Gemmobacter sp. 24YEA27: one gene and its partner. The protein of the gene in region 2 binds, or shares a complex with, the protein of the main gene of each other region. Links are inferred from orthologs where the notes say so. Each region holds a gene or a part of one and is shown on either strand. Other genes may lie near its edges. The genes, in order: accD and QNO18_RS02140.

What was found.
Region 1: the proteins of QNO18_RS02140 (region 2) and accD are in contact, whole or in part, in a solved structure (PDB 8UXZ), measured with the Escherichia coli proteins. The link is inferred for Gemmobacter sp. 24YEA27 from one-to-one orthologs.

The regions. Positions count from the first base shown.
Region 1 is NZ_JASJPW010000001.1:1,475,622-1,478,773, forward strand. The notes cover bases 1-2,832. They hold accD (acetyl-CoA carboxylase, carboxyltransferase subunit beta), read right to left. Parts: upstream 1,967-2,832; coding sequence 1,034-1,966; downstream 1-1,033. Other genes in these bases: QNO18_RS07370 (folylpolyglutamate synthase/dihydrofolate synthase family protein), read right to left, coding at 1-707; QNO18_RS07375 (monooxygenase), read right to left, coding at 709-1,014; recR (recombination mediator RecR), read right to left, coding at 2,214-2,819. Also shown: QNO18_RS07390 (YbaB/EbfC family nucleoid-associated protein), read right to left, coding at 2,833-3,152.
Region 2 is NZ_JASJPW010000001.1:421,338-424,526, reverse strand. The notes cover bases 217-3,085. They hold QNO18_RS02140 (acetyl-CoA carboxylase carboxyltransferase subunit alpha), read right to left. Parts: upstream 2,197-3,085; coding sequence 1,237-2,196; downstream 217-1,236. Other genes in these bases: QNO18_RS02145 (Hint domain-containing protein), read right to left, coding at 217-1,054. Outside these bases: QNO18_RS02150 (lysophospholipid acyltransferase family protein), read left to right, coding at 1-34; more of QNO18_RS02145, read right to left, coding at 53-216. UniProt on the Escherichia coli protein: Component of the acetyl coenzyme A carboxylase (ACC) complex. First, biotin carboxylase catalyzes the carboxylation of biotin on its carrier protein (BCCP) and then the CO(2) group is transferred by the carboxyltransferase to acetyl-CoA to form malonyl-CoA.

The DNA of each region.
Region 1 (3,152 bases), 1.1 Mb from region 2 along the record:
ATCCGGCCGCGTTCTTCGGCGATCTGCCAGTGCTGACCGAAGGCAAAGACCGGTGCGCCAAGACGGGCGGCCTTTGCCTCGATCACCGCGAGGCCCGCCTCTTCCTGGGGGCCGACCACGACAGGCACACCGCGCTTGATGATCCCGGCTTTCTCGCCGGCGATTTCGGGCAGCGTCTCGCCGAGATATTGCTGATGGTCGATCGAGACCGGCGTGATGATCGACAGCCGCGGCTGGTCTACGACATTGGTGGCATCAAGCCGCCCGCCAAGCCCGACCTCAAGCAGCGTGAAATCCGCCGGAACCCGCGAAAAAGCGAGCATCGCCGCGACGGTGGTGATTTCAAAAAATGTGATCGGCTCACCGCCATTGGCGGCAATGCATTCATCCAGCAGTGCCATCAGAGCCGGTTCCGAAATCAGCTCGCCCGCGAGCCGGATCCGTTCGTGGAACCGCGCCAGATGCGGCGAGGTATAGGCATGGACCTTTGCGCCCGAGGCCTCGAGCCCGGCGCGGATCATCGCCTGGGTCGAGCCCTTGCCATTGGTGCCCGCGAGATGGATCACCGGCGGCAGGTTACGCTCCGGGTGGCCGAGAGCGGCCAGAAGACGATGCACGCGGTCAAGCGTCAGGTCGATGATTTTTGGATGAAAGCTCATCATCCGCTCGAGGATCGCATCCGATCCGGTGCTGTCTGGCATGGTCATGTCAGAGCGGCGCGCGCGTGATGGCGGACAGCGCGTCATTCACTGCAAAAGCATGCGCGACAATGCCGGTGATGCCGAAGGCTGCGAGCCGGGCCGAATGTTTCACGCGGTACGCCTCTGCCGCGTCAGCCGAGGCGAAGAGGTAGACCCCGCCTGCACGGCCGCTGTCCTGGTTCTCCGTCCAGATCTTCCACAAAAGCCCCGGCTCTCCGGCGATATCCTGTGCCAGGTCCTCCATTGCCGCAGTCATCCCGGCCCCCCAGGGGCCCGTGAAGGGGAAATCGAACTGAAGAAGTGTGACAGACATTGCGAATGCCTTTCCTGGATCAGCTTTGGGGTGTGTCGGGGGCCGGAGCAGTGGTCCCGACCTGGGCCGGCTCGGGGGCGGCAAGATCGGCGCGGATCGCCGGGGGCTGGCCGGTGAGCATCCTGAGGATGGTGATCAGCTCTTCCCGCATGGATTTGCGATGGGTGACGCGGTCAAGCATGCCGTGATCGAGCAGATATTCTGCGCGCTGGAACCCTTCGGGGAGCTTTTCGCGGATGGTCTGCTCGATCACGCGCGGCCCGGCGAAGCAGATCAGCGCATTGGGTTCGGCGATCTGCACATCGCCCAGCATCGCGTAAGAGGCCGTGACACCGCCGGTGGTCGGATGCGTCAGCACCACGATATAGGGAAGCCCCGCCTCTTTCAGCATCTGGATCGCCACGGTCGTGCGCGGCATCTGCATAAGGGCAAGGATCCCCTCCTGCATCCGGGCGCCGCCGGCGGCGGAAAAGACCACGAAGGGCTTCTTCATCTGAACCGCGCGCTCGGCGCCCGCGATGAAGGCATTGCCGACATACATCGACAGCGAGCCGCCGATAAAGGCGAAATCCTGTGCTGCGGCGACAATGGGGGTGCGGCCGATCTCACCCTCGGCCACCAGCATCGCCTCTTTCTCGCCGGTCGATTTCTGTGCGGCCTTCAGGCGGTCAGGATATTTCTTCTGGTCGCGGAAATGCAGCGGATCGGAGATCGGTTCGGGAACCTTCACTTCCGTGAAAATGCCGCCGTCGAACAGCGCGGTAAAGCGATCCCGCGGGCTGATCGCCATATGGTGATCACAATTCGAGCAGACATTGAGATTGGCCTCGAGCTCACGATGGAACAGCATGGTTCCGCATTCCGGACATTTGGTCCACAGGTTCTCGGGCACCTCGCGCCGCGAGAAGAGCGAGTTGATCTTCGGGCGGACGTAATTGGTGATCCAGTTCATATGCAGGCCTTTCCACCGGGGACGTTTCGGGGGTCTGAGGTTCGGGTTCCGAGATAAGGCCCCGGCGCCCTGAATGCAATGCAAAGGCCTGGGGCTGGCGGTGAAGAGGGGGCCAGCCCCCTCGCGGCTTTGCCACTCACCCCCGGGATATTTATAGACAGATGAAATTGGTAAGTGAGAGTGGTTTTCAGCTGTCCTTAAATATCCCCGCCGGAGGCATCCGCAGCCGGCAAGAGGCTCCGGAGTTTCAAAGTTTGCGCCGCGCCCGCAAGGCGGCTCCAAGTGTGCCATCGTCGAGATGGTCAAGTTCCCCACCGACTGGCACGCCCTGGGCGAGGGTGGTGATCTGCGCTGTGGTGAGCGTCAGGGCATCGGCGATATAATGCGCGGTGGTTTGTGCGTCGATGGTTGCGCTCAGTGCGAGGATCACTTCGGTGACAGCCTCGTCCGCGACCCTTGCGACAAGTCGCGGGATGCCCAGCTCTTCGGGGCCAAGCCCGTCCAAAGCCGAAAGTGTGCCTCCGAGAACCTGGTAGCGACCGCGAAACACGCCTGCGCGTTCCAGGGCCCAGAGATCGGCGACATCTTCGACCACGCAAAGTTCTCCGGTGGCCCGGGACGGGTCCTGGCAGATCGGGCAGAGATCAGCGGTCGAGATATTGCCGCAACTCTGGCAGTCGCGTGCGGTCAGCGCCACTTCGGCCAGCGATTGTGCCAGCGGGGCCATGACCTGAGCGCGGCGCTTCAGCATGGCCAGTACTGCGCGCCGGGCCGAGCGCGGGCCGAGGCCCGGCAGCCGCGACATCAGCTGGATCAGCGTTTCGATACCGGTCTCGTCAGAAGTGCGCGTCACTGGGGCGCCGGCATCAGAACGGAAGTTTCATATCGGCCGGCAGGCCGAGCTGTTCAGTCAGGCGGCGCATCTCATCGGCGGATTTCGTAGCGGCGCGCGACTGGGCGTCGCGGATCGCGGCGAGAATCAGGTCCTCCAGCACTTCCTTTTCCGAAGGCACCAGGATTGACGGGTCGATATCGAGCCCGGTCACATCGCCCTTGCAGGTCGCGCGCGCCTTCACGAGGCCGGCGCCGCTTTCGCCCACCACCACGCTGTTTGCGAGGCTCTCCTGCAGATCGGCCATTTTCGTCTGCATTTCCTGGGCGGCTTTCATCATTTTGGCCATATCGC
Region 2 (3,189 bases):
GCCCTCAGCGCCACCTTCTGCGCCGCAGGACTGACCCCGAAAGCGCGCCCGTTCAGTTCGCGAGAACCGAGGCCAGCTTGCGGCGAATGACCTGACGCGCAGCGATGACCGGCGTGGTATTCAATTCGGGGAACAATGCGAGGACCTCGTCGCGCGCGGCGCGGTCCAGCCCGTTCAGCGAATGGTCGCCAGGATGGAAACTCTCGCTCGGGCACCCTTCGGCGAGGACGATTTCGTGACCCTCAAAGAGGAAATGCACATAGGTCACATCCTCATCGGCGGTGGTCTGGCGAATGGTATCGCCATTCACCAGCGAGATCGCCGGCACCAGCACTTCCGATTCCGCGAACCAAAGCTCGGCCTTCCAGCCCGAGACCATCATCCGGTGCTGCGGCGAAACCGCAAGCCGCCGCTCCGGCAGACCCTTGCCCAGCGAACCGGGCTCGAACACGACCGGGCGCAGGCTTTCATCGACAATCTGGTCTTCCATCGAGACCCTGCGCGCCCCTGTCCAGATCACCGGCAGCGCATCGCCCTCGGCATTGAAGACCAGATCACCGGGGCGCAGATCCTCGACGGGGCGTTGGCCATCAGGTGTCGCGATCAGCGTGCCGGCCACAAAACAGACCAGCATCGAGATGTCATCAATGATCGCGCCGTAGCTGTTGTTCACCCCAAGCTCGGTAAAGCTGACGCGGTAATCTCCGGCGCTCGGGAAGTCGATATTGAGACTGTAATGTTCCCAGCTCTGACCCTGGGGATAGATCGATTTCGTAAAGATGACCTTGCCGTTTGAGTCGACAATATCGACGCGGAAGCCTTCCTTGTTGGCGAGCGGCTGGCCCTCGCGCAGCGCGGTGCGGAATTCCAGCGGGACGGGGCCGGCATGGTCGATATGCACCACCTGATACATCACCGTGATCTGGTTGCTGGCGCCATCCATCTCGGCAACACGGTTCGGCGACCCATTCCCGAGATAGGTGCCCTCATTGTAACCGGTCTCCAGATCGGTGCCGGACCAGCCGGTGCTGCCCTGATCGAAGGTTCCGTTCACAATGAGATTCGTTACTGGCACAATCAGACCCTTCCGGAGCGTTCTGATCGAATTTTCCTAAAGAGTGAGGTATTAATATGGGTCACATGTGGCAAAACCTGGTCGCCGGCATTTCCGGACGACCAGGGGCCACCTGATCAGCAGGTGCAGTTCTGGTGGAGAGGGGCGCGGCGGGCCTGTGCTCAGGCCGCCAGGCCGCGAGATCCCATGTCGAGGAATTTCTGCCGGCGGTCTTTGCGCAGGGCTGCCGGCTTCTTGTCGGTCAGTTCTGCCAGCATCGCGGCAATCGCCTTGCCAACCGCATCGACCGCCTCCGAGGGCGCGCGCTGCGCGCCGCCGACCGGCTCTTTGATGATGCGGTCCACAATGCCGAGCTTTTGCAGATCCTGGGCGGTCAGGCGCAGTGCTTCGGCCGCCTCGCGCATCTTCTCGGCATCCTTCCACAGGATCGAGGCGCAGCCTTCCGGCGAGATGACCGAATAGACCGAATGCTCGAGCATTGCGACGCGATTCGCGGTCGCAAAGGCTACGGCGCCGCCCGAGCCACCCTCACCGATGATCACCGAGATCAGCGGAACGCCGAGCGAGAGACATTTCTCGGTCGAACGCGCAATGGCCTCGGACTGGCCGCGCTCTTCCGCGCCCTTGCCCGGATAGGCGCCGGGCGTGTCGACAAGCGTGACCACCGGCAGGCTGAAGCGGTCGGCAAGATCCATAAGCCGGATCGCCTTGCGATAGCCTTCGGGGCGGGCCATGCCGAAATTATGTTCGATCCGGGTCTTGGTATCATGGCCCTTTTCATGCCCGATCACCATCACCGGCCGGTCATTGAATCGCGCAATACCGCCCATGACTGCATGGTCATCGGCAAAGGCCCGATCCCCGGCGAGCGGGGTATATTCGGTAAAGAGCGCGTCGATATAGGACTGGCAATGCGGCCGGTCCGGGTGGCGCGCCACCTGGCATTTCTGCCAGGCAGAGAGATTCTTGTAGAGATCGCGCAAAGCGGTCTCGGCCTTGCGGTCAAGCGCTTCGGCTTCCCGCGTGACATCCATCGCCGAATCCTTCCGGGCAAGCGCCCGCAATTCCTCGGCTTTGCCTTCGATCTCGGCCAGGGGCTTTTCGAAATCGAGATAGATCATGCGCTGGACCCTTATTCTGATCGCCTCCTATATGGAGGGGGCGGGCGCAAAGTGCAACTGACGCCGCGCGTGGCAGGCCGAGAAGCAGAGGGGGCCAGCCCCCTCGCGGCTGTGCCGCTCACCCCCGGGATATTTAAGGACAGATGAAAAGGCGAAGAGAGCATGCCGATTTCATCTGTCCTTAAATATCCCCGCCGGAGGCTTCCGCAGCCTGCCAGAGGCGCGGCGCCAAAAATGGGGCGCCAAAAATGGGGCGCCGGAAATGGCAACACCCCGCAGCTTTCGCCACGGGGTGCGCTTCCTCCCATTTGCCGCGCAGGGCCTCCTCTCCCTGTGGTCGCGGCGCGGGTGTTCATTTCCAATCCGCCTCAGGGACGGGCCTGGTTGAGGTGATGTTGCACATTGTAAAAGCAGTGTGTCAACGGATTCTCTTCACCGTCCGGCAATGATTTCGGTCTGCCGAACGATCACTTCGGCCTGGCGCATTGAGGCGATGTCGATCAGCCGGCCTTTGTAAGTCGCGGCGCCCTGGCCTGCAGCTTTGGCGGTCTCCATCGCAGTGAGGATCTCGCGCGCCTCGGTTACGGCGGCCTCGGATGGCGTGAAAACCTCATTGGCGAGCGCCACCTGTTTCGGGTGGATCGCCCATTTCCCGACCATCCCCAGGGTGGCCGAACGCAGAGCCTGAGCGCGGAACCCCTCATCATCCGAGAAGTCGCCGAAGGGACCATCGACCGGCAACACACCATGTGTGCGGCAGGCGGCGACGATGGCGGCCTGGGCCCAATGCCAGGGGTCGGACCAGTATCTGGCGCCTTCGCGATGCATATAGTAGTTTTCCTGGGTTCCGCCGATGCCGGTGGTCTGCATCCCCATCGAGGCCGCGAAATCGGCGGCGCCGAGGCTCATGGCCTGCAGGCGGGGGGAGGAGGCTGCGATTTCTTCGACATGGGCGATGCCGGCGGCGGTTTCGATAATCACTTCAAAGCTGAT